3 regions of the Vibrio navarrensis genome follow, and region 1 is predicted to be linked to each of the others. Evidence: predicted binding sites of a transcription regulator. Region 1 holds the regulator's gene; each other region holds the start of a gene.
What was found. Region 1 encodes MetJ, which represses methionine synthesis genes. Its sites were predicted from a motif close to TTAGACNTNTANANGTCTAA; they were not measured.
Positions count from the first base shown of each region.

Region 2: metH (methionine synthase) is a predicted target of MetJ. The motif match lies at 7,132-7,151, and genes of this name have one in related genera.
Region 3: metE (5-methyltetrahydropteroyltriglutamate--homocysteine S-methyltransferase) is a predicted target of MetJ. The motif match lies at 7,519-7,538, and genes of this name have one in related genera.

Region 1 covers NZ_CP065217.1:293,787-304,629, forward strand. Annotated here, with positions in the region: gene hslU (HslU--HslV peptidase ATPase subunit) at 34-1,365, opposite strand; gene hslV (ATP-dependent protease subunit HslV) at 1,391-1,945, opposite strand; gene I3X05_RS01310 (SPOR domain-containing protein) at 2,101-2,646, opposite strand; gene cytR (DNA-binding transcriptional regulator CytR) at 2,769-3,776, opposite strand; gene priA (primosomal protein N') at 3,978-6,179, opposite strand; gene rpmE (50S ribosomal protein L31) at 6,441-6,662, shown strand; gene I3X05_RS01330 (malic enzyme-like NAD(P)-binding protein) at 6,961-8,241, shown strand; gene metJ (met regulon transcriptional regulator MetJ) at 8,353-8,670, opposite strand; gene I3X05_RS01340 (O-succinylhomoserine (thiol)-lyase) at 8,880-10,046, shown strand; gene I3X05_RS01345 (bifunctional aspartate kinase/homoserine dehydrogenase II) at 10,047-10,843, shown strand, end outside.
Region 2 covers NZ_CP065217.1:3,121,357-3,132,199, forward strand. Annotated here, with positions in the region: gene I3X05_RS14690 (PglL family O-oligosaccharyltransferase) at 1-293, shown strand, start outside; gene I3X05_RS14695 (pyridoxal-phosphate-dependent aminotransferase family protein) at 352-1,473, opposite strand; lysine riboswitch at 1,685-1,863, shown strand; gene lysC (lysine-sensitive aspartokinase 3) at 1,984-3,339, shown strand; gene metH (methionine synthase) at 3,403-7,083, opposite strand; gene I3X05_RS14710 (cation:proton antiporter) at 7,274-8,611, shown strand; gene I3X05_RS14715 (1-acylglycerol-3-phosphate O-acyltransferase) at 8,793-9,518, opposite strand; gene murA (UDP-N-acetylglucosamine 1-carboxyvinyltransferase) at 9,654-10,843, opposite strand, start outside.
Region 3 covers NZ_CP065217.1:1,260,336-1,271,178, reverse strand. Annotated here, with positions in the region: gene trpB (tryptophan synthase subunit beta) at 1-121, shown strand, start outside; gene trpA (tryptophan synthase subunit alpha) at 121-927, shown strand; gene I3X05_RS05740 (dicarboxylate/amino acid:cation symporter) at 1,267-2,526, shown strand; gene I3X05_RS05735 (hypothetical protein) at 2,733-2,984, shown strand; gene I3X05_RS05730 (septation protein A) at 3,134-3,697, shown strand; gene yciA (acyl-CoA thioester hydrolase YciA) at 3,777-4,169, shown strand; gene I3X05_RS05720 (YciI family protein) at 4,281-4,577, shown strand; gene I3X05_RS05715 (GspS/AspS pilotin family protein) at 4,578-4,970, shown strand; gene metE (5-methyltetrahydropteroyltriglutamate--homocysteine S-methyltransferase) at 5,033-7,321, opposite strand; gene metR (HTH-type transcriptional regulator MetR) at 7,604-8,515, shown strand; gene I3X05_RS05700 (DUF4250 domain-containing protein) at 8,523-8,723, opposite strand; gene I3X05_RS05695 (hypothetical protein) at 8,815-9,501, opposite strand; gene I3X05_RS05690 (EAL domain-containing protein) at 9,590-10,843, opposite strand, start outside.

The sequences.
Region 1 (10,843 bases):
GCTCTTCCCTAGAACCTAGAACCTTGTTTTCCCTTAAAGAATAAAGCGGCTCAGATCTTCGTCTGCGACAAACTCACCGAGGCGCTGCTTGACGTATTGCGCGTCGATGACAAACTTGGCGCCAGATTTTTCTGTGGCGTCGAAGGAGATTTCATCCATCAAACGTTCCATCACGGTGTGCAGACGGCGTGCGCCGATGTTTTCCGTGGTTTCGTTGACGGTCCATGCGGCTTCGGCTATTTGGCTGATGCCATCTTCAGTGAACTCGATATCAACCTGCTCGGTTTTCATCAGGGCGATGTATTGCTCGGTCAGAGAGGCTTTAGGTTCGGTCAGGATGCGTTTGAAATCGTGGCTGGTCAGCGCTTCGAGCTCGACGCGGATCGGCAGGCGGCCTTGCAGCTCGGGGATCAAATCAGACGGTTTGGACACTTGGAATGCGCCGGAGGTGATGAACAGAATGTGGTCAGTTCGCACCATGCCGTGTTTGGTCGATACGGTGCTGCCCTCAATCAGCGGTAGTAGGTCGCGCTGCACCCCTTCACGAGAGACATCTGGGCCTGAGCTTTCGCCGCGCTTACAGATTTTGTCGATCTCATCGATAAACACGATGCCGTTGTTCTCAACGTTGTAAATCGCCTGATCTTTCAGCTCTTCTTGGTTGACCAGCTTCGCCGCTTCCTCTTCGATCAGCGCTTTCATTGCATCTTTGATTTTCAGTTTGCGTTTTTTGCTGGTGTTGCCCGCAAGGCTTTGGAACATTCCCTGCAGCTGGTTGGTCATCTCTTCCATGCCCGGAGGCGCCATGATCTCCACGCCCATTTGCGGTGCAGCGACATTGACTTCAATCTCTTTGTCGTCGAGCTTACCTTCACGCAATTTCTTGCGGAAAATTTGTCGCGTATTGGAGTTGTCGTCGCTCTGCTCACTTTGCCCCCATGCATCGCGTGCTGGCGGCAGCAAGGCATCAAGCACGCGCTCTTCCGCTAGCTCTTCAGCGCGGAACTGCACTTTTTCCATCGCTTGCTGGTGGGTCATTTTCACCGCCACGTCGGTCAGATCGCGGATAATGGTTTCCACCTCTTTACCCACATAACCGACTTCGGTGAACTTGGTCGCTTCGACTTTGATAAACGGTGCGTTGGCCAGTTTAGCCAAACGGCGAGCAATTTCGGTTTTACCTACCCCAGTTGGGCCGATCATCAGGATATTTTTTGGGGTGACTTCGGCGCGCAGCCCTTCTTCAAGCTGCATGCGGCGCCAGCGGTTACGTAGGGCAATCGCCACCGAGCGTTTTGCTTTTTCCTGACCAATGATGTGACGGTTCAGTTCGTGCACAATTTCGCGGGGAGTCATTTCAGACATCTTGCTTCCTCAAATTCTGTATAAGTTACGCTTGGGTTGCGCTTGGCAACTCTGGCGTGGCCGTGAGCTCTTCAATGGTGTGATTGTGGTTGGTAAACACACAAATGTCACCGGCGATATTGAGCGCTTTGACGGCGATCTCGCGTGCGTCTAGGTCGGTGTTTTCCAACAGCGCAGTGGCAGCGGCTTGAGCGTAAGCGCCGCCTGAGCCAATCGCAATCAGGTCGTTTTCTGGCTGCACCACGTCACCGTTACCAGTGATGATGAGCGACGCCGTTTCGTCGGCCACGGCGAGCAGCGCTTCGAGTTTGCGCAGAGCGCGATCGCTGCGCCAATCTTTGGCCAGTTCAACCGCGGCTTTGGTCAGATGGCCTTGGTGCATCTGCAATTTGCTTTCGAAGCGTTCAAATAGGGTAAAGGCGTCGGCTGTGCCACCTGCAAAGCCAGCCAGCACTTTGTTGTTGTAAAGACGGCGAACTTTGCGCGCATTGCCTTTCATGACGGTGTTGCCCAAAGACACTTGTCCGTCTCCGGCGATGACGACTGTGTTGTTACGACGTACAGATACTATGGTAGTCACGAGCAGACCTCTTGATACTTTTCACGATGGAGTTGTTTGATATATGGGGGTGGTAAAAGAGAATTCAAGAGCGAATCGAGGGCGGAGAAAGGGGGCCAGCCGAGGCAAATAAAAAGGCACAAGTGATGCACTTGCGCCTTTTCGAGTTTGCTATTTTACTGCGCTTCTTTCCAGATCGCGCAAGGCTCAATTTTGGCGCGTTGCAGCTTATGCCGATCGCGCTCGGCGTCCCTTTTGGTGGTGTACGGCCCTAGCACCACGCGATACCAGTCGCTGCCCTCTTTTTTGCGGATCTTACTGGTGATGCCTTGAAAGGCGATGTCTAGCTTGCGCGCTTCAGCTTGATCTAGCGTTTTGTAAGCACCGCACTGCATGATGTAAGGAATGGCTGAGATTTCCTGCTCTTTGGCCACCACTTCGATTTCGCGTTTAGGCAGAGACTCCACGTATTGCCATTTTTCTTCTGGCGGAGGAGGCAGCTCTTTTTTCGCTGCGGGCTTGGGAGTTGGTTTGCTTTGTTGCACGACCGGCACGGGGGGCTCCGGGTCGTTATTAAGGATATACAGGCCATAGCCAAACGCGCCAACCAGCAAAATTGCCAGTAGGCCTGCGCGCCAAGGTTTTCTTTTCGCTGTGGCGGTCTTTTTAGTAGCCGGTTTTTTGGGGCTACGACCACGCCTTACATAATCTTTAGCCACGATAATTACTAACTATGATTTATTCAGCCAGACATGGTAATCCAGAATGACAGAACAGAACAGGGCACGGCGTAATAAAAGGAAGCGACGCAACACAATGCGCCGCTTTGACTTGGTTTGAGCGCTTAACGCAATCTCGGTGGCGCGGCGCTGCCACGGATCACCAGTTGCGTTTCGAGCAGGCGAGAGCCGCTGTGGATCTCATGCCCTTTGAGCACTTCAAGCATCATCAACATCGCTTGACGGCCAATCTCATAGCGCGGCTGAGAGATGGTGGTTAAAGGGGGATCGCAGTACTGGGCAAATTGAATGTCGTCAAAACCGACCACGGAGAGATCTTGTGGAACGCGCAGGCCCAGTTTTTTCGCTTCTTGAATCGCGCCAATCGCCATGGTGTCGCAGTGGCAGAATACGGCTGTCGGCGGTTCAGGTAACTCTAACAACTGGCGAATGGCCTCTGTACCGCCGGCGAACGAGAATTCGGCTTCCGCGCAGTAATCCGGGTTCATGGTGATGCCAGCGCGTCGTAGCGCTTGTTGATAGCCTTGCTGACGGAACTGACACAGCACCGCAGACGATGGACCTGAGATTTGCGCGATGCGTTTGTGACCCAACTGGGTTAAGTAGTTCACGGCTTCAAACGCCGAGGTTAGGTTGTCGATGTGCACGGTGGGCAGTTCGAGCTCGGGGGCGAACTCACACGCCATCACCATCGGCGGCAGGTTTTTCTGCTCCGGCTTGCTGACATCAAACGGCAGATCGGTGCCAAGCAGCAACATACCATCGGCTTGTTTGGTGAAGACAAGGTTGACGAACGAGCTTTCGCGACGCTTTTGCTGACCACTGTCGCCCAGTAGAACCAAGTAGCCTTGCTCCATCGCTGCGTCTTCGATACCGCGAATAATCTCGGTAAAGTAAGGGTCACAGATGTCTGGGACAATCGTTACTATGGTTTTTGATTCGTTCCGACGTAAATTTCTTGCAAGCGAGTTTGGTGAATATCCAGCCTCTAAAACCGCGTCTTCCACCCGTTTTCTGGTGGTGGCCGACACTTTTTCGGGATTCATTAGTGCTCTTGAGACCGTGGCGGTCGAGACACCAGCAAGCTGGGCAACATCCTTCATTGTCGCCATAAATTAAACCCTCTTTTTCGCCATGATTGACGTTCAATTATTGTTCTGATGCAAAATATGAGATAACCCGGATAGTCTATTCATTTCTTCAGCGAAAGTTACGGCGGAATTAACAGAATTTACATTCTTCATGTGATTGTCATCACGTAAAAAGGTAATACCTTGCAAGTATCGAAGATTGTTTGAAGATTTTATCGTTTGCTAGCTCAAATCCTGTGGCTCAATGTCTACGATCCATCGTACTTTCTTTGCATTCGGTAACATTTCAATCGCCGGTTTCGCGCTGATTAACAATTTTTGCATCAAGACGCGGCTTTGCGTTTGCAGCAGCAGTTGCCAGCGATATTTGCCCGCGCGTTTGGCCAGCGGCGACGGGGTCGGCCCAAGCACTAAACAGGTGTCATCAAACAAGGGATGGGACTCGAGGGTGAGACGAACTTGGCGCAAGAACACCTCGCAAAGCTCGCTGTGATTGGCCTCGGCGCGAAACAGGGTTAAAAAGCTGTAGGGCGGCAGTTGGGCGATGCGTCGTTCTTCTAACGCGCTTAGGGCAAACGAGCGATAGTCCTTGGTCAGCAAGGCTTGCAGCAGCGGGTGTTCCGGATGATGGGTTTGCAGCAGCACTTCACCGGGTTTGCTGGCGCGCCCAGCGCGTCCGGCCACCTGGATAAACAACTGGGCCAATCGCTCGGAAGCGCGAAAATCACTGCTGTAGAGCGAGCCATCCACATCAAGCAAAGCAACCAGCGTCACATCAGGAAAATGGTGCCCTTTGGCCAGCATCTGCGTGCCGATCAAGATTTGATACTCGCCGCGTCGGATCGCTTGCAATGCATCTTCCAAGCTGCCTTTGCGCCGCGTGCTGTCTCGGTCAATACGGATCGCTTTGTACTCGGGAAAGAGGTTTTCCAACTGGTTCTCTAGCTGCTCGGTGCCGACGCCAACGGTGACCAACTGAGTGGAACCGCATCCTTGGCACTGATGAATCACCGGCTGCTGCGAGCCGCAATGGTGGCAGCGGATCTCGTTGCTGTATTGATGGTAGGTGTAGTAGGCATCGCAGCGTTTACATTCCGCAATCCAGCCGCATTGGTGGCACATCAGTGCTGGGGAGAAACCGCGCCGATTGAGAAACAGCATCACCTGATTACCCGCTTGGAGATGGCGGCGCATTTCGACAATCAAGGGCGCAGACAAGCCACTTTCCAAATAGAGCCCTTTGACATCCAGCACTTGGTTGCGTGTTGGTACGGCAACGCCGGCCCGCTGGGTTAAAGTCAGATGGTGGTATTTGCCGCTGAGTGCATTGTGCAGCGACTCCAGAGCTGGCGTCGCCGAGCCGAGGATGATCGGAATATCTTCTTTGGCGGCGCGCATCACCGCCACATCGCGCGCGTGGTAACGCAGGCTATCTTGCTGTTTATAGGACGTATCGTGCTCTTCATCGACGATGATCATGCCCAAGTCGGCAAACGGCGTGAACAAGGCCGAGCGAGTGCCAATCACAATGCCAGCCACTTTGTCGCGCGCGCTCAGCCAAGCGTTGAGGCGTTCAGTGTCGTTCAGACCCGAGTGAATCACCGCCACGGGGACATTAAAGCGGCGGCGAAAACGGTTAATGGTTTGCGGGGTTAAGCCGATTTCCGGCACCAGCACCAGCGCTTGGCGACCTTGGGCTAAGATCGGTTTGATCAGGTTTAAGTACACTTCGGTTTTACCCGACCCCGTCACCCCCTCAAGCAAGAAGCTGGCAAAGCTCGTCTGGCACTGTACGGTGGCAATGGCGATCGCTTGCTCTTGATTGAGTTTCGGCTTGTCGTTCTCATTTTCAATCGCCTCGCCCCAAGCTTGGACTTGCGGCGTTTTGTCTTGGCTTTCGATCCAACCTTTCTCTTCGAGGGCTTTGAGCACCGTAGAAGAAATCTCTTCATCGAGAAAGCGCTGATGGCTAACTGGGCCATCGGCGAGCATTTTCATCACTCGCGCCTGTTTGACCGCGCGGCCAAAATACTGCATCAACTGGCTTTTGCCTTGCTCGGTTAACTGCCACTCCTGCAAAGTGGCAAAATCGGCCGCTTTACCTTTGCGCAGCGCCGCGGGTAGGGCGTTGTGCAGCGTTTCTCCCAGTGGATGCTGATAATATTGGCTGCACCATTGCAGCAGGCTATACACTGGCGCGGGCCACAGCGGCTGGCTATCCAGCACTGCTTTGACCGATTTGAGTTGCTCACGCGGAAAGTCCGATTCCTGCACCAGCGCCGTGACAATGCCGACCAGCGTCTGCCGGCCAAACGGTACGCTCACCCGACCGCCGATAATGGGAAACAGATGACTGGGCACCAGATAATCAAACTGTTTATCAAGAGGGACGGGTAGGGCAACTCGGGCAATCGATGGGCGCATAAGGTAGCGTGAGTAAACAGAAAAATAATGACTGACAGTCTAAAGGAAGCGGCGGGCAAATTCGAGAAGCGATGGCTGATTAAAAAACTAGCGCAAAATGGCGCAAATAGGTTGATCCATTTGAGTCGATTCATTACTATATCGCGCCTTAAGATATGGCTTCGCACCAGCGAGCGCGGTATCTAAGAGTTCATTTTTAACTACGTGTGGTGTGCGGCAAAGGCTCGTATAGCGACACGGCCTACTATTTGAGGTTATCCCATGAAAGCTGGTATCCACCCAGAATACAAAGCAGTAAACGCAACTTGTTCTTGCGGCAACTCTTTCGTTTTTAGCTCTACTCTAGCTAAAGAATCTATCCACCTAGACGTATGCGACAAGTGCCACCCATTCTACACTGGTAAGCAACGTATCGTTGATACAGGCGGCCGTGTTGATCGCTTCAACAAGCGTTTCGGTGCTCTATCAAGCGGTAAGAACTAATCACATTTGTGATGACTGTTTGAGAAAAGGTCGCTTCGGCGGCCTTTTTGCTTTTTGCCTTTCTATTATTTTCCTCGTTATTTTCCTTGTTGTTGTTCAGGGGCGCTTTTCTCTCGCCCTTTGCTGGTCTTACCTTCGCCTTTCTTGGTCATTTTGTAGATATGCTTCGCATTCTTGGCTAGGAAGATTGACTTATATCAATTAGAATTTATCTCCAAATTATCTAAAAACGCAGAGTTTTAGGTCATTTTGCAACATTCCCCCTATCCCACAAAACATATAAAGAGAATAACGACCTATGTCCGATGACAATCGCCAGGCATTGACCCCTGAAGAAGATCGCCGCCAGCAAGCGCTGGATTACCATGCCTACCCAACGGCGGGAAAAATCGCCATTGCGCTGACAAAACCAGCCGAAACCGCCAAAGATCTTGCGCTCGCTTACAGCCCAGGTGTGGCTGAGCCAGTACGTGAAATCGCACAAAACCCGGAGAACGTCTACAAGTACACGGCCAAGGGGAACATGGTGGCAGTGATCTCTAACGGCACCGCAATTCTTGGTCTGGGCAATTTAGGTCCGCTGGCGTCTAAGCCAGTCATGGAAGGGAAAGCGTTACTGTTCAAACGTTTTGCAGGATTAGACTCGATCGATATCGAAGTAAAACACCGCACCATCGATGAGTTTGTCGATACCGTTGCCAACATCGCCGACACCTTTGGTGGCATCAACCTTGAAGACATCAAAGCGCCGGACTGTTTTGAGATCGAGAAACGCCTGATTGAGCGTTGTGATGTGCCAGTTTTCCACGATGACCAGCACGGCACGGCGATTGTGACGGCGGCGGGCATGCTCAATGCGATCGAGCTGCAAGGCAAAAAACTCAACGAATGTGTGATTGTGTGTTTGGGCGCGGGCGCGGCGGCGGTGGCGTGTATGGAACTGTTGATCAAATGCGGCGCGATGCGTGAGAAGATCTACATGCTCGATCGCAAAGGCGTGATCCATACGCGTCGTGATGACCTCAACGAATATAAGCAGCTGTTTGCCAATAACACCGACAAACGCACGCTGGAAGATGTGATTTCCGGCGCGGATCTCTTCTTGGGCGTGTCAGGTCCAAACCTGATGCCCGCAGAAGCGCTGAAACTGATGGCCGATAAACCGGTGGTGTTTGCCTGTTCAAACCCAGATCCCGAGATCAAGCCTGAGCTGGCACATGAAGTGCGTGACGATTTGATCATGGGAACGGGCCGCAGTGACTATCCAAACCAAGTGAACAACGTGTTGTGCTTCCCGTTTATTTTCCGCGGCGCATTGGATGTTCGCGCCAGCGAAATCAACGATGAGATGAAACTGGCGGCGGTGGATGCGATTCGTCAACTGGCGAAAGAACCGGTTCCTGCGGAAGTGTTGAAAGCAGCGGGCGTCGACAGCCTAGAGTTTGGTCCGCACTACATCATTCCAAAACCGATGGACCCACGTCTGCTACCGCGCGTGGCGAAAGCGGTCGCGCAAGCGGCGGTCGATTCCGGTGTGGCGCGCATCGCGATGCCAGAGAACTACATGATGGCGCAATAAGCCCAACGATGATGTAGACCAGTTAGCAAAACGGGACGCCAAGGCGTCCCGTTTTTATTTCTATTGTTGGCTTGGTAGTCAGCCGCTTCCCCCGAACTGACCAGCCAATCCTTAGTCGTCGTAAGCTTCGAACTCAATGCCCATCGCCGTCATCAGCGCTTTCGCTTCAGTTGGAATGTCATCTGGGCGATCTTTACGCAGATCTTCATCGGTCGGCAAGGGCTGGCCTGTGTAGGCGTGCAGGAAGGCTTCGCACAGCAGCTCACTATTGGTTGCATGGCGCAGGTTATTAATTTGACGACGAGTTCGTTCATCGGTCAGCACTTTCAGCACTTTCAATGGGATAGATACAGTGATCTTTTTCACCTGCTCGCTCTTTTTCCCATGCTCTGCGTATGGACTTATGTAGTCGCCATTCCAGTCGGCCATTGCGCACCTTTAGTCGTTATCGTTGGTTAATAAAATAATAGGCGCAGATTGTAGCTGGATTTACCGCCATAAGCAAAGACATATGGACGTCTAGAAGTGTTGACGTCTTAAATTTTGCTGGTTAAAGTGGCGGATAAAAGGAATGGATGACGCTGAAACAACAGTAGCCTATTCCCATTCAGAATGCATCTTTGGAGAAAGGAAACACTATGAGCACTCGCAAGCCCGCTACCATCGCCGTTCGAACTGGTATTGAGTCAGACAGTCAGTTCCGTGCTGTCGTTCCCCCCATTTACCTTTCGACCAACTACGGCTTTCCAGCCTTTGGCGAAGTGCCTAAGTACGACTATACCCGCTCGGGCAACCCCAACCGTGGCTTGCTGGAGCAGGCGCTGTATGAGCTAGAATCGGGCCAAGGGGCGGTGGTGACCAACTGTGGTACGTCGGCGCTTAACTTGTGGGTCTCTGCTTTCTTATCGCCAAACGATCTGATTGTCGCTCCGCACGACTGCTACGGCGGTACTTATCGCTTGTTCAATACCCGCGCCAACAAAGGCGATTTCAAGGTGCGCTTTGTTGATCAATCCGACCCAGCGGCGCTGGAGGCGGCCTTGGCGCTCAAGCCCAAACTGCTGTTGATTGAAACCCCCTCCAACCCGTTGGTGCGCGTGGTCGATATTGCGGCAGTGTGTGAAAAAGCACATCGCGTTGGCGCGCTGGTGGCGGTCGACAACACCTTTCTCACTCCGGTCTATCAAAAGCCGTTGGAGCTGGGCGCGGATTTCGTGATTCACTCCACCACCAAATACATTAATGGCCATTCTGATGTGATTGGCGGTGTGGTGGTGACCAAAACCGCGCAACATGCCGAGGAGCTGGCGTGGTGGGGCAACTGTTTGGGCGCAACCGGCACGCCGTTTGACAGCTACATGACACTGCGCGGCATCCGCACGTTGGGGGCGCGCATGCGCGTGCACGAAGAGAGCTCACAGCAAATTTTAGCCTTTTTGCAAAGCGAATCGCTGGTGGGGACGATTTACCATCCGAGCCTGCCGCAACATCCGGGGCATGAGATTGCCAAAAAGCAGCAATCGGGTTTTGGCTCGATGCTCAGTTTTGAATTTGCCGGCTCGTTTGAGCAGTTGAAGCAGTTTGTGCAAGCGCTGGAGCTGTTCTCTTTGGCCGAGTCGCTCGGTGGGGTGGAAAGTTTGATCTGCCATCCTGCGTCGATGACGCACCGAGCGATGGGCGAAGCGGCGCTGGCTGAAGCGGGTGTCTCCCAGCAATTGCTGCGTCTGTCGGTTGGACTGGAAGATGCGCACGATTTGATCGCCGATCTCAAGCAAGCCTTTGAACAAGTGAAGGGAGCGCAATAAATGTCTGTTGTACGTCAGTTGCACAAGTTTGGTGGCAGCAGCCTTGCCGACCCAGAATGTTATCGCCGCGTCGCTAATATCCTCAAAGAGTACTCCAGCGAGAATGACTTGGTGGTTGTCTCTGCGGCAGGCAAAACCACTAACCGCTTGATTGAGTTTCTTGATGGGTTGGAGCGTGATGGCCGTTTGGCGCATGACGCGCTGCAATCGTTACGTCACTACCAGCTTGGTTTGGTTGAATCGCTGCTCAGTGGCGAGGCGCAAGGCCAATTACTCGCCCAACTGAATGATGAGTTCAGTACCTTGGCGGAGTTGGCGGCGCCGCTCACTCAAACGCAGAGAGCGGCGGTACTGGGCCACGGTGAAGTGTGGTCAGCGCGTTTGCTGGCTGCGCTGCTTAACCAGTCCAATCTAGCGGCGGTGGCACAAGATGCGCGTGCTTTTTTGCGCGCCGAAAGCGGCACTCAGCCGGAGGTGGATCGCGCGCGTTCTTATCCGCTGCTGAAAGAGGTGCTGGCGCAGCACGCCAAGCGCCGAGTGATCATCACCGGTTTTATGGCGCAAAATGGCGCAGGCGACACGGTGTTGCTGGGTCGCAATGGTTCCGACTACTCGGCAACCATCATTGGCGCGTTGGCGGAAGTGTCACGCGTGACGATTTGGAGTGATGTGGCGGGCGTGTACAGCGCCGACCCACGTATCGTGTCGGACGCGTGTCTGTTGCCGCTGCTGCGTTTGGATGAAGCGAGCGAGCTGGCTCGTCTTGCCGCGCCGGTGCTGCATAGCCGCACCCTTCA
Region 2 (10,843 bases), 710 kb from region 1:
AAGATCGCTTCGATTGGGATGTGTACAGCACCTATCTCAACATTGGCTTAGCCACTCAAGATGCGGCGTTAATCCAACCATATATAGACTGGTCGTTGGAGATCATCCAGAGCAAGCCGCGCCCGGCATTTTACTCCAATCTGATCCTCGCTTACCAAGGATTGGGGGATCTTAGTAAGGCCGAACAAGTGCGCGCCGAAGCGGAGTTTCTCTTTCCCAAGCACGACTTTACTCAAGTGCAGTATCAACCGCCCTCGAGTGCACGCTCGGCCACGGTTTCTGCGGGCCAATAAAGGCATCAAGCGAAGCGCATCCACGCTTCGCTTTTTTATTTACAACGCCCGAGCGTTGTTACAGCGCCAACGACTCTTCTAATGCGCGAAGGCAGAGTGCAACGTTTTCTTCTCGCGCCCCATAGCCCATCAAACCAATGCGCCATGCTTTGCCCGCCAACGCCCCTAAACCTGCGCCGATTTCTAAGTTATAGGTTTCGAGCAGATGCGAGCGTACTTTCGCTTCATCAATGCCTTCCGGTACATAGATGGCGTTGAGCTGCGGCAGACGGTGAGCCTCATCTACGACAAAGCGAAAGCCGAGTTTCTCCAGCCCGGTTTTCAGTTTGTCGTGCATCGCTCTGTGCCGTGCCCACGCATTCTCCAACCCTTCATTTTTCAGCATCAGTAGCGCTTCATGCAGTGAATAGAGGCTATTGACTGGCGCCGTGTGGTGATAGCTGCGCTTGCCTGCGCCGCTCCAATAGCCGAGTACTAAGCTTTGATCCAAAAACCAGCTTTGAATCGGCGTGGTGCGCGCTTGAATTTTTTCAATCGCGGCTTTTGAGAAGGTCAATGGCGACAATCCCGGTACGCAAGAGAGGCACTTCTGGCTGCCAGAATAGACCGCATCCAGCTGCCACTCATCCACTTTGAGCGGCACGCCACCGAGTGACGTCACGGTATCGGCAATGGTTAACAACCCATGCGCTTTGGCTAGTTTACCGAGCGCCTCGGCATCGCTCATCGCACCGGTTGAGGTTTCGGCGTGCACAAAGGCGAGGATCTTGCTGTCTGGATGCTCCACAAGCGCTTGTTTTACCTTCTCAACTGAAACGGGGCGACCCCATTCATCGTCCACCAGCACCACTTCGCCACCAGCGCGAATCACGTTTTCCCGCATCCGCTCACCAAACACGCCATTACGACAAACAATCACTTTATCGCCGGGCTCAATCAGGTTGACGAAGCAAGCTTCCATACCCGCACTGCCAGGCGCCGATACCGCGATGGTGAACTCATTTTCCGTTTGGAAAGCGTATTTGAGTAGCTGTTTTAGCTCGTCCATCATGGCGATAAAAAGTGGGTCTAAGTGGCCGACCGTCGGGCGACTTAACGCCTGTAACACCTGCGGAGAGATGTCCGATGGCCCAGGCCCCATAAGAATTCGACGTGGTGGATGAAAACTTTGTATCGTCATAGCGGCTCCTTGCTAAGCGTGAAAGGGTTGTTATGGACTTAGATTAGTATTGAAAGCTGAGCTTTCCACACTAAAGCAATATTTCCGCCACGGCAATTAGCCGACTGTCTTACAGGTCTAACCAGTGTCACAGTTTTGTTAATAAAAACTTTCACTCCTGCCTGAAATAGCCGTTGACATTAAGTGGCGAAAAACGTTCAATGTTTGAGCTTTATGCAGAAGAGGAGCACTGCCCAGGCAGGTGTTTCGTGGAGCCGCAACTCCGATACGAAATACTCAGGGGGAGCAGTGCCGAGGTAGATCAAGGTTGCTGGAATTGATCTGTCGGTTGGCTTGGGTTGAGTCCCATCAACTGTCATCAGCACCGTCTGATGAAGAGCTTCTGAGGGACATTCTCTGATTATTCAAACTGACCTCTTTCAATTGCTCTATCCCCTTTCCTCACCAAACAAACATCGGATGTTGGGTTACCAACGATAGTTATTTTTTAGAAGTCGTGGGAGAAATGCCGTGAGCGCATTAAATGTAGCGAAATTTGGTGGAACCAGTGTGGCCAACTTTGAGGCGATGAGCCGCAGTGCCGCCGTGGTCGAAAACAATCCAGACACGCGTCTGGTAGTGAGCAGCGCCTGTTCTGGGGTGACCAACTTATTGGTTGAACTGGCCAACGGTGTACAAGCGCAAGAGCGACGCAACCAAATCCTCAGCCAACTGGCAGAGATCCACGATGCGATTCTCAATCAGTTGCAAGACGCCAGCGAAACCGCCGCCGAAGTGTACGCTCTGCTTGATACCGTGACCAGCTTAGCCGAAGCCGCTTCCATTCAAGCCAGCACCAAACTGACCGACCACTTGGTCGCCTGCGGTGAGCTGATGTCAACGCACATTCTCACTCAATTGATGAAAGAGCGCGGTTTGAATACGGTACGTTTTGATATCCGCGACGTACTGCGCACCGATAGCAACTTTGGCCGCGCAGAACCGGATGTAACGCAAATTGCCCTGCTCGCCCAAGAAAAACTGTTGCCGCTGTGCCGTGATTTTATCGTCGTGACACAAGGCTTTATTGGCTCTGACCTTGATGGCAACACCACCACGCTTGGCCGTGGGGGAAGCGACTACAGCGCCGCGCTGATTGCTGAAGGATTAAAAGCGACGGGTCTTGAGATCTGGACCGACGTCCCGGGCATCTACACCACCGATCCGCGCATCGCGCCCAAAGCGGCTCCGATCCCTGAAATCAGTTTTGCTGAAGCGTCAGAAATGGCGAACTTCGGCGCGAAGATCCTTCATCCTTCGACGCTGGTTCCGGCGCTGCGTCATGATATTCCGGTGTTTGTTGGCTCGTCCAAAGAGCCCGAGAAGGGCGGTACTTGGATTCGTCATGAAGCACAGAGCTCACCGCTGTTTCGTGCCTTAGCCCTGCGCTGCAACCAAACCATGGTGACGCTGCGTAGCGCCAAGATGTTCCACGCCTACGGTTTCCTCGCCAAAGTATTTGAGATTTTGGCAAAGCACAAAATTTCCGTCGATCTGATCACCACTTCAGAAATCAGTGTTTCGCTCACGCTGGATAAAACCGACACCTCGGGCGGTGCGCCTGAGTTGCCTCAAGCGGTTCGTAGCGAGCTCGAAGAGCTGTGCAACGTGGAAGTTGAACATAACCTATGTCTGGTCGCCTTAATCGGTAACCACATGGAAACCAAAGGTTACGCCAAAGAGGTCTTCAGCACACTGGGCGATTTCAACCTGCGCATGATCTGTTACGGAGCGAGCGATCACAACCTGTGTTTCCTCGTCGATGCGCACGACTCGAAGAAAGTGATTCAAAAGCTGCACCAAGATCTGTTTGAGCAGCACAACTAATGCTCACCAATGTAAAAAGGGTTGCCTCGTGGCAACCCTTTTTTTCGGTCGAAAGTGTGTGGTTTAACCGTTGATATTCGGCCCCAGCCATTTTTCCGCTTCGAGTAGATCCCAGCCTTTGCGCTGCGCGTAGTCTTCTACCTGATCTTGCTGGATCTGTGCGATCGCAAAGTAGCGTGATTCTGGATGAGAGAAATACCAGCCCGACACGGATGCCCCCGGCCACATTGCATAGCTGCTGGTCAGTGACATACCGATCGTTTGCTCGACATTGAGCAGTTCCCATAATGCGCCTTTTTCCGTGTGCTCCGGACACGCAGGATAACCGGGTGCTGGACGAATACCTTGGTATTTCTCGCGGATCAATTCTTCATTGGATAACTTTTCATCCGGCGCATAGCCCCAAATTTCTTGCCGTACTTTCTCATGCAGATATTCGGCAAAGGCTTCTGCCAGTCGATCCGCCACCGCCTGAATCATGATCGCGTTGTAATCATCGCCCTGAGCTTTGAACTCATCAGCCAACTCACGCTCATTGATGCCGCCAGTGACCGCAAATGCACCAATCCAATCCTTTTTGCCTGAAGCTTTCGGCGCAACGTAATCCGACAAACAGTAGTTGGCGCCTTTCGGCTTCTCGGTTTGCTGTCTTAAATTGTGCAGCACTTTGACCACTTGGCTACGCGATTCGTCGCTATACACCTCAATATCGTCACCAATGCTGGCGGCTGGGAAGAGCGCACACATGCCACTGGCTTTCATCAGCCCTTCTTGCTCAATTTTATCCAGCCAATCATTGGCATCTTTGAACAAGCGCTGCGCCTCTTCACCGACCTCTTCGTGGTCGAAAATGGTCGGGTATTTGCCCACCAGCGACCACGTCATAAAGAATGGGGTCCAGTCGATATACTGACGCAAAACCGCCACGTCAAAATCGGCAAACACATGCACACCCGGCTTAGCCGGTGCTGGCGGCGTGTAGCTCTGCCAGTCGATCGCCGCTTTGTTGGCGCGTGCTTCTGCCAAGGTGACTGGTTTACTTCTCGGTTTCTTACGGTTGTGCTGATCGCGCACCAACTCATAATCGGCCTGCAAGCGTTCGACAAACGCCGGACGCAGTTCGTCAGACAGCAGCGAAGTACACACCCCAACCGCACGCGAAGCATTATTGACGTACACCACGGGATGAGAATAGTTCTGCTCAATTTTGACTGCGGTGTGCGCTTTGGAGGTGGTCGCACCGCCGATCAGCAGTGGCAAATCAAAGCCCTGCCGCTCCATCTCTTTGGCCACATGCACCATTTCATCCAAAGACGGGGTAATAAGGCCTGAGAGGCCAATGATGTCGACCTGCTTTTCTTTAGCCACTTTGAGGATCTGCTCACACGGCACCATGACGCCTAAGTCTATGATTTCGTAGTTGTTACATTGCAAAACGACGCCAACAATATTCTTGCCGATATCGTGCACGTCGCCTTTCACCGTGGCGAGCAAAATCTTGCCGTTGGTTGAACCGGACTGCTTAGATGCGTTAATAAACGGCTCTAAGTGGGCCACCGCCTGCTTCATCACCCGCGCCGATTTCACCACCTGAGGGAGGAACATCTTGCCTTCACCAAACAGGTCACCGACCACGTTCATGCCATCCATCAACGGCCCTTCAATCACTTCCAGTGGCTTAGACGCGTTCAGCCTCGCTTCTTCGGTGTCTTCGACGATAAACTCAGTAATGCCCTTCACCAGCGCGTGTTCAAGCCGTTTAGCCACAGGCCAAGTACGCCATTCCAGCGCTGAGGCATCTTCCACTTTGCCCACGGCATTTTCACGATACGCTTCGGCGATTTCCAACAAGCGTTCAGTGCCATCTTCACGGCGATTCAGCACCACATCTTCGACCGCTTCGCGCAGCTTCTCAGGCACGTTATCGTAAATTTCGAGCTGCCCGGCGTTGACGATCCCCATGTCCATGCCGTTTTTGAAACAGTGGTAGAGGAACACCGCATGAATCGCTTCGCGCACATAGTTATTGCCGCGGAAAGAGAAAGAAACGTTCGACACCCCGCCAGAAATCATCGCATGCGGCAGATCGCGTTTGATGTCCGCCACCGCATTAATAAAGTCAACCGCATAGTTATTATGCTCATCAATGCCGGTCGCGATGGCAAAAATATTCGGGTCGAAGATCACATCTTCTGGTGGAAAGCCGACTTCGTCGACCAGAATTCGATAAGCCTTGGTACAGATCTCCAGTTTGCGCTCGCGCGTGTCAGCTTGGCCCACCTCGTCAAACGCCATGACAATCACTGCCGCGCCATAACGGCGGATCAGTTTGGCCTGCTCAACAAACTTGGCCTTACCCTCTTTGAGGGAAATCGAGTTGACGATGCCTTTGCCTTGAATGCATTTCAGGCCCGCTTCAATCACTTCCCACTTCGACGAATCCACCATCACCGGCACTTTGGAAATTTCTGGCTCGGACGCACACAAGTTGAGAAAACGCACCATACACGCCTCGGCATCCAACATGCCTTCATCCATGTTGATGTCAATAATCTGCGCACCGTTTTCTACCTGCTCGCGGGCCACATCCAAGGCTTCATCGTAAAGCTCTTCTTTAATCAAACGCTTAAAGCGCGCAGAGCCGGTTACGTTGGTGCGTTCACCGACGTTAACAAACAAGGTATCTTTCGCTATCGTCAGAGGCTCTAGCCCGGAGAGACGACACGCCACCGGAATGTCTGGCAAGACACGCGGCGCGACCCCTTCAACCGCCAGCGCCATATGGCGAATGTGTTCTGGCGTGGTACCACAGCAGCCACCAACGAGGTTGATAAAACCGCTTTGAGCCCACTCTTTGACGTGCACCGCCATCTCCTGCGGCGAGAGATCGTATTCACCAAACGCGTTTGGCAAACCCGCATTCGGGTGGGTAGAGACGTACGTTTCTGAGATACGTGATAGCTCTTCAACATACGGACGCAGTTCGTCAGGGCCTAAAGCGCAGTTCAAACCAAACGAGATAGGTCTCACATGGCGCAACGCGTTGTAGAAGGCTTCGGTCGTTTGCCCAGAGAGTGTGCGCCCGGAAGCATCGGTAATGGTGCCGGAGATCATCACAGGTAAGCTGATGCCAAGTTCCTCGAACACGGAATCGACGGCAAACGCGCACGCTTTCGCATTCAAGGTATCAAAAATGGTTTCAATCAGAATGAGATCGGATCCGCCACGGATCAGCGCACGAGTCGATTCCGAATACGCTTGCACCAAAGCATCAAAAGTGACATTGCGGTAGCCCGGATCGTTCACATCGGGAGAAATAGAACAAGTACGGTTGGTTGGACCGAGCACCCCAGCCACATAGCGTGGTTTTTGCGGATTTTTAGCGGTCCACTCGTCCGCCACTTCACGAGCCAGTTTAGCTGCAGCGAAGTTAATTTCTTCGCTTAAGCTTTCCATTTCGTAGTCCGCCATGGCAATGGTGGTGGCGTTAAAAGTGTTGGTTTCGAGAATATCGGCACCCGCTTCCAAGTAAGCGCAGTGAATTTCTTTGATCAACTGAGGCTGGGTTAACACCAGCAAGTCATTGTTGCCTTTGAGATCACAGTGCCAATTTGCGAAACGCTCACCACGATAGTCTTGCTCTTGCAACTTGTAACCTTGGATCATGGTTCCCATACCACCATCAATCAATAAGATACGTTGCTTTAGTTGCGCTTCAATCTGCTCTCTAATATTACTTCCCACGATAACGCCTCATTCCTTTCATTATTAGGACATCCTATCACACAATCTTCAGGAGTCTAGACGTCTAAAAATTCTAATTACGCCTATTTGATGCGCCTAGCCGATTGATAAAAGAATTAGCAAAAAATGTTTGCTATTTGTGCAGTGAAGAAAGAAAATTTCGTTCATAATTTGTTACAAAGAGAAGCTCATGTCGGTCTACTACACTCTCTGCTTTTTGTCTGCGGCAGCAATGCTGATTGCGTTCGTTAACAGCAAAATCGGCAAAATGCAGACCACCATCGCCATCACGGCGGGTTCTATGGTGCTGTCACTCCTTATCCTCATCGCGGGTCAAAATAATTGGTTTCATCTCACCGAGATCGCCACTCAAACGGTATCGAGTATCGACTTTGAAGATTTTCTTCTCAAAGGGATCCTCGGTTTCCTTCTGTTTGCCGGCGGGCTGGGCATTAAGCTTCCCAACCTCAAAGATCAGAAATGGGAAATTACCGTACTGGCTTTAGGCGCAACTCTGTTTTCTACCTTCTTCATTGGTTTTGTTCTGTATGGTAGTTGCCAGTTGATCGGCATCCAGTTTGACCTGATTTACTGCTTACTCTTTGGCGCTCTGATTTCCCCAACCGACCCTATCGCGGTGCTGGCCATCGTGAAAAAATTGCATGCGCCAAAACGCATTTCAACCCAAATTGAAGGCGAATCGCTGTTTAACGACGGCTTTGGTCTGGTGATTTTCGTGACGCTGTTCACCATCGCTTTCGGTAGCGAAGCCCCCACTGTCGGCAGCGTGACCATGCTGTTTATCCAAGAAGCGATTGGGGGCATTGTCTATGGCTTCGCTTTGGGTCTGCTGTTTCACTACCTGATCTGCGCGACCGATGACCACTCGATGGAGCTCTTGCTCACCATCGGTGTGCCCACCGCAGGCTATGCGTTTGCTGAAGTGATCCACGTTTCTGGTCCACTGGCGATGGTGGTTTCAGGCATCATGATGGGCAACTGGACGCGATTCATCGGCTTTTCTAAGGAGAGTGAAGATCACTTGGATCACTTCTGGGAGCTGGTGGACGAATTCTTAAACGGGGTACTATTCCTGCTGATCGGCATGTCAATGTTGCTGTTTAAGTTCCATCAGGAAGACTGGATCATGATGGCGATTGCGGTACCTTTGGTATTGGTCGCACGTTATTTGAGCGTCTTTATCTCATACATTGGTTTTAAGCGTTTTCGCAGCTACAACCCTTGGTCAATTCGTATTTTAACCTGGGGCGGCTTACGCGGCGGCCTAGCGCTGGCCATGGCGCTGTCGATTCCTAGCGGCATTTGGGTAATTGAAGATAAGCTGATTGACGTCAAAGAGTTTATTCTGGTTATGACCTACGCGGTCGTGGTGTTCTCCATTCTCATCCAAGGCTCAACCATTACCCCTATGATTGAGAAAGCCAAAAAAGCTGAAGCCGACTACGAAAGTAAACAAGCGGAAAAAGACCTCGCTACAGGTGAAAACGCTCAATCTCAGCACCCGTAACCGACAAGGTTAAACCCGGTTTAAAAGGAGGCAAATTTGCCTCCTTTTCTATACCAAGCAAAATCAACGCTCAGCCAGTCAACGAGAAGATCACCACGCAGATTGTTCTTCTACGCGCTTAGTCATGTTGTCTATTGTTAAACTCAACCGCTAGGTACAAAACTGGCCCTGATAATTATCTCTACTTGGCGTTGCGCTGCTTCACTTCCGCATCTAGGCTCTCGAGTTTCTCTTTCATTTGCTCGTGACACAGTTGCGCCAGTTCGCGCAGGTTCTCTTTAGCGTATCCTTCGGTGCTGATCGGAGGCAACATTTCGACAATCACATGACCATTGTTACAACGGTTCAGTTTAAGGTGATCGGTTGAGCTACAGACGATAGGAATGATAGGCACACCAGCACCAATCGCGGCGTGAAATGCCCCCGTTTTGAACGGCAGCAGGCCACGGCCACGCGAACGGGTACCTTCAGGGAACATCCACACAGAGACGTCAGAGGCTTTCATGCTGGCCACCACTTGGTCTATGGTGCCTTTCGCTTTAGTGCGGTTCGCGCGGTCAATCAAGATATTGCCAGTTAACCAGTACAATTGACCGAAAAACGGAATCCAAACGAGGCTTTTCTTGCCGACGGTCACCACCTTCGGGGTCACAGCGGTTGAAACGGTAAACAAGTCCCAGTTGTTCTGGTGGTTAGCAATATAAATGTGCTGACCACGCTGGTAAGCGTCCTCTGGGATGCGCAGTTCCAGTTTGATGCCATACACCGACGCCATTTTGGCAAACAGGCGGCCAAAGGTAAAAACATGCTTCGGATTACGCGGGCTAAGTAAGCAGTAGCCGCAGCCGAAGACAAACATCACAATCGCAAATAGCGCTGTTGCCAAGATACGTAAAAGGGCAATCATTCTGTTCTCCAGATGCCGATGAGATAAATAACCTAAATGTGTTTTGAGCAATAATTTGCCCAATTGATTCGCTGCGGGAAGCGGCTCATAAAAAAGCCGAAACCTGAGTTTCGGCTCTAGTTGAATCAAGTCAGTTTAGCTTGACTCACGAAAACGCTCAATATTTGCACCTAATGCATTGAGTTTATTTTCAATTTTGTCGTAGCCACGGTCGATATGGTAAATGCGATCAACAATCGTCTCCCCTTTGGCGATGCAGCCCGCAATCACCAAACTGGCCGAAGCGCGCAAATCGGTCGCCATCACTTGTGCGCCACTCAAACGAGTCACATCGCCACAGATAACGGTATTACCTTCGATATCGGCCTTCGCCCCCATACGCATTAGCTCAGGAACGTGCATAAAACGGTTTTCAAAGATGGTTTCGGTGATAACGCCGCCACCTTTCGCCATCATATTGAGCAAAGTGAACTGAGCTTGCATATCAGTTGGGAAACCGGGATGTGGGGCGGTACGAACATTGACGGCTTTGAGCTCACGCCCAGTCATATCGACCGAAATCCAATCGTCGCCCGTTTCCACCAGCGCACCCGCTTCTTCTAATTTGGCCAATACCGCTTCCAAAAGATGGGCATTGGTATTACGACACACTACTTTCCCGCCAGATACCGCCGCTGCGACCAAAAAAGTACCGGTTTCAATCCGATCCGCGACCACCGCATGACGGCCGCCACCAAGGCGTTCAACCCCTTCAATGGTGATGGTATCAGTGCCCGCGCCAGAAATTTTCGCGCCGAGCGTGTTAAGGAATTTGGCGGTATCAACAATTTCCGGCTCGCGCGCGGCGTTATCCAGCACAGTGGTACCTTGCGCTAAGGTGGCCGCACACATGATGGTGATGGTTGCACCGACACTCACTTTATCCATCACGATGTGAGCGCCTTGCAAGCGGCCATCGACGGTTGCTTTCACGTAACCATCTTCCAGTGTGATGGTCGCACCCAACTGCTCCAGGCCAGTGATATGCAAATCCACCGGACGGGCACCAATCGCACAACCACCAGGCAAAGAGACTTGACCATGACCAAAACGCGCGACCAACGGACCGAGAGCCCAAATCGAAGCACGCATGGTTTTGACCAAATCATACGGCGCGCAGTATTCCGTAATTGAGCTAGGGTCAACATGCACGGAACCATTGCGCTCGACTTTCGCGCCAAGGCGTTTGAGCAGTTCCATGGTGGTATCAATATCACGCAGGTGAGGAACATTGGCCACTTCAACCGGCTCCTCAGCCAAAATCGAAGCAAACAAAATAGGCAGTG
Region 3 (10,843 bases), 970 kb from region 1:
CCTGAAAATGGCACGCAACAATCCTGACAAGGAGCAACTGCTGGTAGTGAACCTGTCGGGTCGCGGCGATAAAGACATCTTTACTGTACATGCTATTTTAGAAGAAAAAGGAGCAATCTGATGGACCGTTATCAAGCCATGTTCGAGCGTCTGGCAGAGAAACAACAAGGCGCATTTGTTCCGTTCGTAACGGTTTGCGATCCCAATCCTGAGCAGTCACTGCGCATCATGCAGGCCTTGGTCGAAGCAGGTGCTGACGCTTTGGAACTCGGCATTCCTTTTTCCGACCCATTGGCCGACGGCCCAACCATTCAAGGGGCGAATATCCGTGCATTGGACTCGGGCGCGACGCCGGACATCTGCTTCGAACTGATTGGCCAAATCCGCGCCCAGTATCCGCAGTTGCCGATTGGGCTGCTGATGTACGCCAATCTGGTGTACTCGCGAGGGATTGAAGATTTCTATCAACGCTGTGCCAAGGCGGGAATTGATTCTGTGCTGATCGCCGATGTTCCCACCAACGAAAGCGCCGAGTTCGTCGCCGCCGCGAAAAAATTTGGTGTGCATCCGATTTTCATCGCACCACCAACGGCCAGTGATGAGACGCTTAAAGAGGTTGCGAAATTGGGCGGCGGTTATACCTACTTGCTCTCACGTGCAGGTGTTACCGGTGCGGAAACCAAAGCAAATATGCCTGTTGATGATATGCTGGCGAAACTCACCCAGTTCAACGCGCCACCAGCCCTACTCGGATTCGGCATTTCTGAGCCCGCGCAAGTCAAACAAGCGATTGATGCTGGCGCAGCGGGGGCGATTTCCGGCTCGGCTGTGGTCAAAATCATTGAGGCTGACGTGTCAAACCCCGACGAAATGTTAAATAACCTCAGCAATTTTGTTTCAACAATGAAATCTGCAACGCAAAAATGACGTGTTAGACACGCCGACCTCTATGGGATCGATTTCTTATTTTCAGTAGGGAATCGATCTTTTTGTTAACATTCACCACCGCCACTCCCATTGCGCAATAAACAGTAAATTCTCAATAAAATCCCGTCGTTTTATAGAAACAGCCAATAGCAAACGTTTGCTATTGGTCAAAAAGTTGTCACTAATCAATAAAGTTGTCGTTAAACGCAACATTTAAAAATGACTCATCTTGATAAATGTGAAATTAACGTGTAAAAAGCTTCTCGAAATATTTATCCAAAGAACAGTTTTTGTTCAGAGGGTAACACTGGAATTTTAAATTTTGTTAGCACAGAGGTTATGGAAGTGTTAAAAGAAAAGAGTTTGCTAAACAACATTGGCGTACAAGTTGTCATCGCCATGATTGCAGGTACTGCCGTTGGTGCCTTCATGGGTGACAGCGCGTCAGCTTTTGCTCCATTGGGTGCTATTTTTATCAACTTGATCAAGATGCTGGTTATCCCTCTAGTGGCGGTTGCTCTGATTTCTGGCGCTGCTGGTCTTGGTAACAGCCAGTCCGCAGGAAAAGTGGGCTTGGTGACCTTAAGCTACTTTGGTATCACTTCTGCACTTGCCGTTGCGCTGGCGTTAGTGATGGGCGAAGTTTTCCAACCAGGCGCGAGTATCGACGTTTCAGGCATCGAGAGCATGTTCTCGGCCGAATACGCTTCTAAAGGTGAACTCCCTACTTTCTGGGCAACCGTTACTGGTATGATCCCAACCAACGTTTTCCAATCACTGAACGAAGCCAACATTCTACAGATCCTTGTCTTTTGCATGTTCTTTGGCATTGCTGTCGCTAAGCAGCCTCAAGCAAAACGTGAACCTATCATCAACGGCGTAAACTGCATCGTTGACGCTATGGTGTGGATGATTAACAAAGTCATGATCATTGCTCCTATCGGCGTGTTTGGTCTGATGGCCGAAGCGGTCGGCACGTTCGGTTTTGGCGCACTCATGGTGGTGTTCAAACTGTTCGTGGTCTACGTTGCTGCGATTCTGATCTTCGGCTTCGTCGCTTACCCGCTGATGATCCAACTGTTCACCAAAACCTCGGCGAAGAAATTCATCTTAGCGATGAAAAAGCCACAAGCCGTGGCACTGTCTACCGCATCCTCAATGGCAACACTGCCTGTCACGATGGACACAGTAGAGAAAGAACTTGGCGTGCGTAACTCAACCGCCTCATTTGTTCTGCCGCTTGGCGCAACCATCAACATGTCTGGTAATGCGATTTACTACGGTTTGGTCGCTATCTTCTTTGCACAGCTGTTTAACATCGATCTTGGCATGGGCGCATACATTGCGATCATCATTACTGCGACACTGGGTGCGGTTGGTCAAGCGGGCGTACCTGGGCCATCTTTCCTTGTCGTGGCGGTTTTGCTGGCGGCTGGCATCCCAATCGAAGGTCTGCCACTTTTGTTCGCTCTTGACCGTATCTTCGATATGATCCGCACCGCACTTAACATTACTGGCGATGCTGCCTGTGCCGTTATCGTTGATGCGCTGATCGAAGAAGAAGCCAGCGAAGCGGAAATGCAGAAGCAAGAAGCGTAATTCGCGCACCGCAAAACGATCTCACATTGCAAATATGCAGAGAAAAGGAGTGATATTTTTGTCACTCCTTTTTGTTTTTCCCCTGCATCTCTTTATGGATCAGTGTGTTTCATTCATGGCACTACTATTGCAAGAAATTTCTCACTCAGAGAAGTGTCAATGGTTTTACATTTTGACCTCTTGAAGCGAACATGAGGATTTTTGTCATGAGCTTACACAGACGCACTTACTACGGTTTGATTCATCATGGTTTTAAAGCTCTGCTTTTAGACCGCTTCGGCCACTTCAGCGAGGATGAATACCACCACTACCTCAACCTTACCACGGGCAAATCCACCTGTTTTGCCATGACCGATGAAGAGCTGCGTGACACCGTCGATAACTTGCGCAGTGAAGGCTACTTAGCCGATATGAAACAAGTCATCAGCGAATATCAATCGGGGGCTTACTACAACTAAGCGACCACAGCACATTCCCTTTGATACTCGCAAGCCGCCGATACGCTGTTTGCCTAACCAATTTTGTATCCATTTGTCTCGACCTCTTCACATTGGGTCAGTTTTAGATAGACTGTGGACAATTCAATAAATAGGAAATTCTTTGCCTCATGAAGCAAATTCTTGATTTTATTCCACTGATTATCTTTTTTGCTCTTTATAAGATGTACGACATCTATACCGCGACTGGGGCTCTGATTGCCGCAACCGCGGTGCAAGTGGTTGTTACTTACGTGCTATACAAGAAAGTAGAAAAGATGCAGTTGATCACTTTTCTTATGGTGGCCGTCTTTGGCGGCATGACCATCTTTTTGCACGACGACAACTTCATAAAATGGAAAGTGACGATTGTTTACGTTGTGTTTGCCATTGGCTTAGCGGTTAGCCACGCTATGGGTAAATCGGCGATCAAAGGCATGCTCGGCAAAGAACTCACGCTACCGGATCGCGTGTGGAGCAACATCAACTGGGCATGGGTTGCCTTCTTCTCCTTCTGTGCCGGCCTCAACGTTTACGTTGCTTACGAGCTACCACTGGATGCTTGGGTGAACTTTAAAGTGTTTGGTCTGCTGGCCGCCACATTGGGATTCACGGTTTTGACTGGTATATACATCTACAAGCAGATGCCAAAAGAGGATAAAAACCAGTCATCGGACATCACAAGCGATGAATAATCCAGATTATTTGCTATAATCGCCACTTATTCTTACAGCGACCCACTTGGTCGCTGTTTTGTTTGTTGCGGATGTCAAAATGAGTCAGGAATACAACTCTCCAAAGGGTCAACTACTGCTAAGAACCCTTGCAATGCCGGCTGATACCAATGCCAACGGTGATATTTTTGGTGGCTGGATCATGTCACAACTCGATCTTGCGGGTGGCATTCTCGCCAAAGAGATCTCTTCTGGGCGAATCGTTACTGTATCGGTCTCCGATATCATCTTCAAAAAGCCAGTCAAAGTAGGAGACGTGGTGTGCTGCTATGGCGAGTGCACCAAAATTGGTCGCACTTCAATGTCGATTGATCTCGAATTGTGGGTCAAACCTATCCGCGCCCACGGTGTGGAAGATCGCTTCATGGTGTGTAATGCCACCTTCAACTACGTCGCAATTGACGGCGAAGGCAAACCGCGACCCGTACGTTAAGAAGGTAGAATTGTCGCACCGTTTCACAAAACGTCGAATTTCTCTGTCTGGACCAAGCAAACTGCGGTAGATTAAGCGCAAATTCACCTTGAAATACGGAAGGAATCAACCATGTGGTACGTTATTTTTTCTCAGGATGTAGACAATTCATTAGAAAAGCGCTTGAGCGTTCGCCCTCAACATCTTGCTCGTTTGCAACAGCTTCAAAATGAAGGACGCTTGCTTACGGCAGGTCCAATGCCAGCCATTGATTCTGAGAACCCGGGTGAAGCAGGATTTACTGGCTCGACCGTCATCGCTGAATTTGCTTCACTGCAAGAAGCACAATCTTGGGCAGATGCTGATCCGTACATCGAAGCTGGCGTTTATGCTAAAGTCATAGTCAAACCATTCAAAAAAGTCTTCTAAATGTTTAAGCAAATTATCTGCGCTGCTCTCGCTTTCTCTGCGTTAGCAGGCTGCTCTTCAAATGACGACAGAGAGCGTCAATTGGAACTGATGGCTTCCAATCGTGCTGGTATGCTCTCGGCAGGGTTACCACTGGAACATGGTCCGTTAAAAATCATGCGCATTTCAGCCAACAAAAGCGTGATTGAGATGATGATGATTTACAACAGCGATGCGCAGGGCGCCAAACCAACCGAGCAGGTACTGGCGAATAGCATCCATAGCTACTGTAGCAACGACGAAATTCGCAGCCAATTAGATTTGGGCCTGATGTATCGCATCAAGATCCGCAACTCTCGGGGTCAATTGGTCGCCGACCAATTAGTCAATGCGCAAACCTGCGCGGCAAAGTAGCTTCTCACGCCAGGTGAAACTCACAGGGGATTGACTGAATCAATCCCCTGCTCTTTTTAGCTCTATGCTTCTGTCAGCGACTTGCGTAATGTTTTTGCCGCCGCAACGAGATTCGCCAATGCCGCTTCGGTCTCAGGCCAGTTGCGCGTTTTCAAACCGCAATCTGGGTTCACCCACAAACGCTTGACCGGAATTTTCTGCGCCGCTTTTTGAATCAAATCCACAATCCACTCCTCTGTCGGAATGTTCGGTGAGTGAATGTCATACACACCCGGGCCAATTTCATTGGGATAGTTGAACTCTTCAAACGCTTTAAGCAGTTCCATATTTGAACGCGAGGTTTCAATGGTGATGACATCAGCATCCAGTGCTGCGACCGATTCAATAATTTCGTTGAACTCGCTGTAGCACATGTGGGTATGAATCTGCGTTTCTGGCTTGGCACTGGCCGCTGCAATGCGAAACGCTTCGACCGCCCAATCTAGATACGCCTGATGATCGCGTTTCTTCAATGGCAACCCTTCGCGAATCGCTGGCTCATCAATTTGAATGATGTTGATGCCTGCATCTTGCAGATCCGACACCTCATCACGAAGCGCCAAAGCCAGTTGCTGGGCGATCGCTTTGCGGCTGATGTCTTCACGTGGGAAGGTCCAGCACAGAATCGTCACTGGGCCCGTCAACATGCCTTTCATCTGTTTTGAAGTCAGTGATTGCGCGTACTTGGACCACTCCACCGTAATGGGTTGCTCACGTTCGATGTCCGCGACCACGATGGCCGGTTTCACGCAGCGCGAGCCGTAGCTTTGTACCCAGCCAAACTGAGTGGTTTGAAAGCCTGCCAGGTTTTCAGCAAAGTATTCCACCATGTCGTTGCGTTCTGCTTCACCATGCACCAACACGTCCAGATCCAACGCTTCCTGTCGTTTCACGGCGTCGGCAATGTGCTCTTTCAGCGCTTGGGTGTACTCGGCCTGCGACAACTGGCCTGCGCGGTAGGCACTGCGCTGAACCCGGATCTCTGCCGTTTGTGGGAAGGAACCGATCGTGGTGGTTGGTAACAGCGGCAGTTTCAGCACTTCTGCCTGATGCGCGGATCGCTGCACATAAGGGGCACTGCGCTTAGCAAACGCGGGCGAAATCGCATTCACACGGGCTTGTACCTGCGGCTTATGAACATGACTTGCTGACTTGCGCGCTTGAATCGGTTGGCTATACACCGCACATTGCGCAATCGCGTCCTCGTTCCCGTCCAAGGCTCGGCCAAGCAGCACCACTTCCGACACTTTCTGCTTGGCAAACGCAAACCAGCTGTGTACTTCTTCGCTAAGGGCTGATTCAAGATCTAAATCTACCGGGCTGTGCAGCAGTGAACAGGAACTCGCGACCCACAAACGTTCACCAAGCAGTGCCTTCACAGGTAACAAGCGTTGATATTGCGCCGCAAGATCCGAGCGCCACACGTTGCGGCCATTCACCACTCCGACAGACAGCACCCAATGCGGAGGCAATACCGCAAGCACCTCATCCAGTTGCTCTGGTGCCGCTGCAAGGTCGATATGTAAACCGTCCACGTCAAGTTCCACAACACGCTCTAAGCAATCGGTCACGGCATCGAAATAAGTCGTCAGCAGTACTTTGACCTCACCACGGATCACTTGATAGGCCAACTTGAAGGCATCTAGCCACGGCTTTTCCAGCTCAAGTGCCAGAATCGGCTCGTCAATTTGTACCCATGTCACCCCTTGTTTTGCCAGCTTGGCCAAAATCGCCTGATAAGCACTGAGCAGACGGGGAAGCAGCGTCAGGCGGTCAAAGCCTTCTTCCACTTCTTTACCCAAATAGAGGTAGCTTAGAGGGCCAAGCAGCGCTGGTTTAACGTTATGCCCCGCTTGAACCGCTTCACTGACCTCTTCAAACAGCTGTGGCCAGCTCACCTCAAAGGTATCATCGCGGCTAAATTCCGGAACGATATAGTGATAGTTAGTATTAAACCATTTGGTCATGTCCGATGCTGCTGCGCCATGACAGCCGCAATCAGACTGGGACTGACCGCGGCCAACACGAAACAAGGTATCGAGATCAGGAAAGCCATGACGATGGCGTTTCGGCACATGACCAAGCAGCAGCGTGGTGGTCAGCACATGGTCATACCAAGCAAAATCACCCGCCGTGGCGTAGCTCAACCCTGCCTCTTTTTGCACTTGCCAGTTCTGCTGGCGTAAATGAGCGCCGACTTTCTTCAACTCGGTTTGGTCAATCTCTCCACGCCAGTACTTTTCTTGTGCAAACTTGAGTTCTCGTTTTTCACCGATACGCGGGTAGCCGAGGATGTGCGTTGTGGTCGTCATGGTCTTATTCCTTTTTCTATGCTTGGTCTATTAGTATTTGATGGACAGTTTATATTTGTTCGACAATTTGCTTTGCATCCCATCAGGATGTCCAGATGGCTAAACTATCTCGCCAATCCCACCATGGAACAAGCGTCAAATATTCAACTTGTTTATTAAAAAAATTCATGATGCGCTCAAACGTCAGCACAAAACAAATAGACGTCTAGATGTTTACAGCTCCAAAAAATCCAGGTAAGTTACAAAGACTCATGCATACAGCAAGGAAGATGAGAGGGATTCATGATCGAGTTGAAACACCTAAAAACCCTGACATCGCTACGCGATACTGGCTCACTCACTGCGACGGCAACGGCGCTGCACCTCACTCAGTCCGCTCTCTCCCATCAGATCAAAGATCTTGAGGCAAGGATCGGCGGGCAGTTATTTTTGCGTAAAACACGCCCGGTGAAATTCACCTCGGAAGGGGAAATTTTGCTACGCGTCGCCGACGAGGTTTTGCCCAAGCTTGCCCGAGCGGAAAACGAGCTCGCTAGCTTAAAAGAGGATGTGAATGGCCGTTTACATATGGCGATCGAGTGCCACTCCTGTTTTCAATGGCTCATGCCCGCTCTGAAAGAGTATCAACTCACTTGGCCGAGCGTGACTCTCGATTTCTCATCGGGTTTTGGTTTTGAACCTTTACCTGCGCTGATGGCGGGCGAATTGGATTTGGTGATCACTTCAGACATTCAACCGCGCGGTGAAGTCCATTATGAGCCTCTGTTTGATTTTGAGATGCGACTTATCACCGCCACCAGTCACCCATTGGCGAATAAAACACGCTTAGAACCAAGCGATCTGGCTGATCAAACCATGCTGACTTACCCGGTCCAAAAGCAGCGCTTAGATGTGGTCAAACACTTTCTGGCTCCCGCTGGAGTAGAGCCGGCGAAATGGAAGCAAGCGGATAACACATTGATGTTGGTGCAGATGGTGTCGGCGGGTCTGGGAGTGGCTGCGCTGCCAAACTGGGCGATTAGCGAATTTTCCCGGCAAGGGCTCATTACCAGCATCCCGCTGGGCAAGGGCTTGTGGCGCCGCCTGTTTGCCGCAACGCGCAATAGCGACAAAGAGAAGCGCTATCTGCAAGCGTTTTTTGCCACCGCACGCCAGCAATGCAAAAGCCACCTTGATGGTATCAAGATGGCTTAAAAAATGCTCAGCGTGAGTATGATTTAAACTGATTGGTCAGTGGATCGTATTGATAACCAAGCACATCTAACTTGCCGATCACCTGTTCAACGTCCATTTCATACGTGCTCACCAGATCGTCAAAACTGTCACATTCTAGGCGCAACTTTTCATTGACGATCCCCAGCAGAATAATACTGTCTAAGCGCTCTACATTGCTCAAATCCATGGCTACGCTCCTTTTTTGAGTACCTCAAGTAGTAAGCGTAGCCACAAATCCGTAGATAAAAAGTGAAGAAGATCTAAATGTTGTCGCGCTATCAGGCAGGGAGACTAAACAGCATGTGCATGCAACTTGCCGATGCCAACAGCATCAACCACGCAATGGCTAATTGAATCTTGTGCGCGGCTTTGCCAGAGAAAATATGCCAACACCACATAACCACCCCCACGATCATCAGTACGAGGCTGGCCAGCATTAATGGTGTGACTTGCTCTAATTGCTCAGCACCAAACCCTGACGCCACGGCCAGCAGCGCCAGCGCCGTCAACATCGCCGCGATAATGCCACTAAAAGGCAAAATGCGATGAAAAGCCTGCAAACGTGAGCGAGCAATCACCAACAGCAGATGAGTAAAAATAGCGCCCAGTAATACCGTTAGGAGAACCGTGACTAGCGCGGCGCTCCAATGAGACTGTTTTACTGCTTGCAAAGCAACAAAAGAGAGGGCTAAACCGTCAGCCAGATACAGTACCCAAAGCGGCCCTTCTTGACGCGTTTTGCCTGTCTGCACTTTGGAATAAAAGTAGAAAATGGCAAACACCACTAAAAACGCCGCGATTTCCAGCGAGGAAACCGCCATCCACATCAGCCCCAGAGCGGGCAACACTTTGTGAATACGACCACGCTGCCCCGGGCAAATGTCGCCTTTTACCAGCACGAGAGTGAGAACCAACTGTGCACCAAGCAACATGGGTGCAAATGAAGAGAGTAGAAACTGGACCATGAGCGTTAAACTTGACTGTAAACCGAGCCCGGATGATACCGAAAGCGCTGAATAACGGCAATCGATAGCTCGGCGGCGATGAAACAAACTATTGATACACGTTTTGCTGGGTTAAATACTTGAGTATTGTATGCATTTCCACCAAGCCTTTGTAGTGCCCTTGGTCATCGACCAAAATCCAGGGAAACGCTTCGGTCTGGTTAATCACACTCGGCAAAGCGCTGAGCTGCGTTTGCCAATGCACCTCTTCAAACGCGGTTACCATCACTTGATTCACGCGTTTGTTCCACAGCGAGGCCTCTTTCATGCTTTCGGTGTCCGTGCCCATGTGTGGGGTTAAATGAAGGTTCATTGCTTCACGATCCACAAAACCAACGCACTCTTTCTCATCAACCACTGGCAAGATGTTAAGATCCTCCTTCGTAAGATACTCGTGCGCCAAGGAAATGGGCTCTCCGGGATCAAGATGCGGTGTCGCGGGAGTCGCCAGCTCAGCGATCACCCCTTTCGCACCGAACTTATTACGGTACTGGTGCAAAAGTTGTAGATCGAACGCCCCATCTTGCAGGCTTTGTAACGAACGAGGTTTGGAAAACAAAAATCCCTGTACACTATCAACACCAATGCTGCTGATAATCTCCAGTTCTTCTTCAGTTTCTACGCCTTCGGCAATCACCTTAAGGCCGAGCTGATGAGATAGCTCCGTCAACGATCGCACGATGCGGTATTGATTCGAGCAACACTTAATCTCGCTGACGAATATGCGGTCAATTTTCAAAATATCAAAATGGCACGCTTTGAGATAACTGAGCGAGGAATAACCCGTGCCAAAATCGTCTACGGCTAACGTCACCCCAGCATCACGCAATACGTTCAGCGCGTGATGGTGGCGCTCTTCACTTTCAAAATAGGCACTTTCAGTAATTTCCAGTGTCACACTGTGCGGTGCAACGCCACTTTCATCAATCAGAAAAGCGCTTTGATCAAGAATGGCATCCACGCTCACCGAAGAGTGAACAGAGCGATTGAACGAAATGCCTACCTGCTCACCAAACAGTGCTTGCAGTTTCGGTAAATCACGCAGTGCTTGACTTGCCACCTGTTGGTCCAAGGTTTCAATCATTTCCAAATCTTCAGCAATAGTAATGAGCTCTTGCACCGACGCTTCTGCACTGAGCGATGGCGGAAAACGGCACAGCGCTTCGAACTTTTCGACTCGCCATTGGTGAATGTTGACAATCGGCTGGTAGTGCACTTCAAGCTTTCCCTCTTTTACACAGCGAATCAGCAGTTCTTCCAGACGCTTTTTCTTATCGATCTGCACATGCATCTGATGGTCATA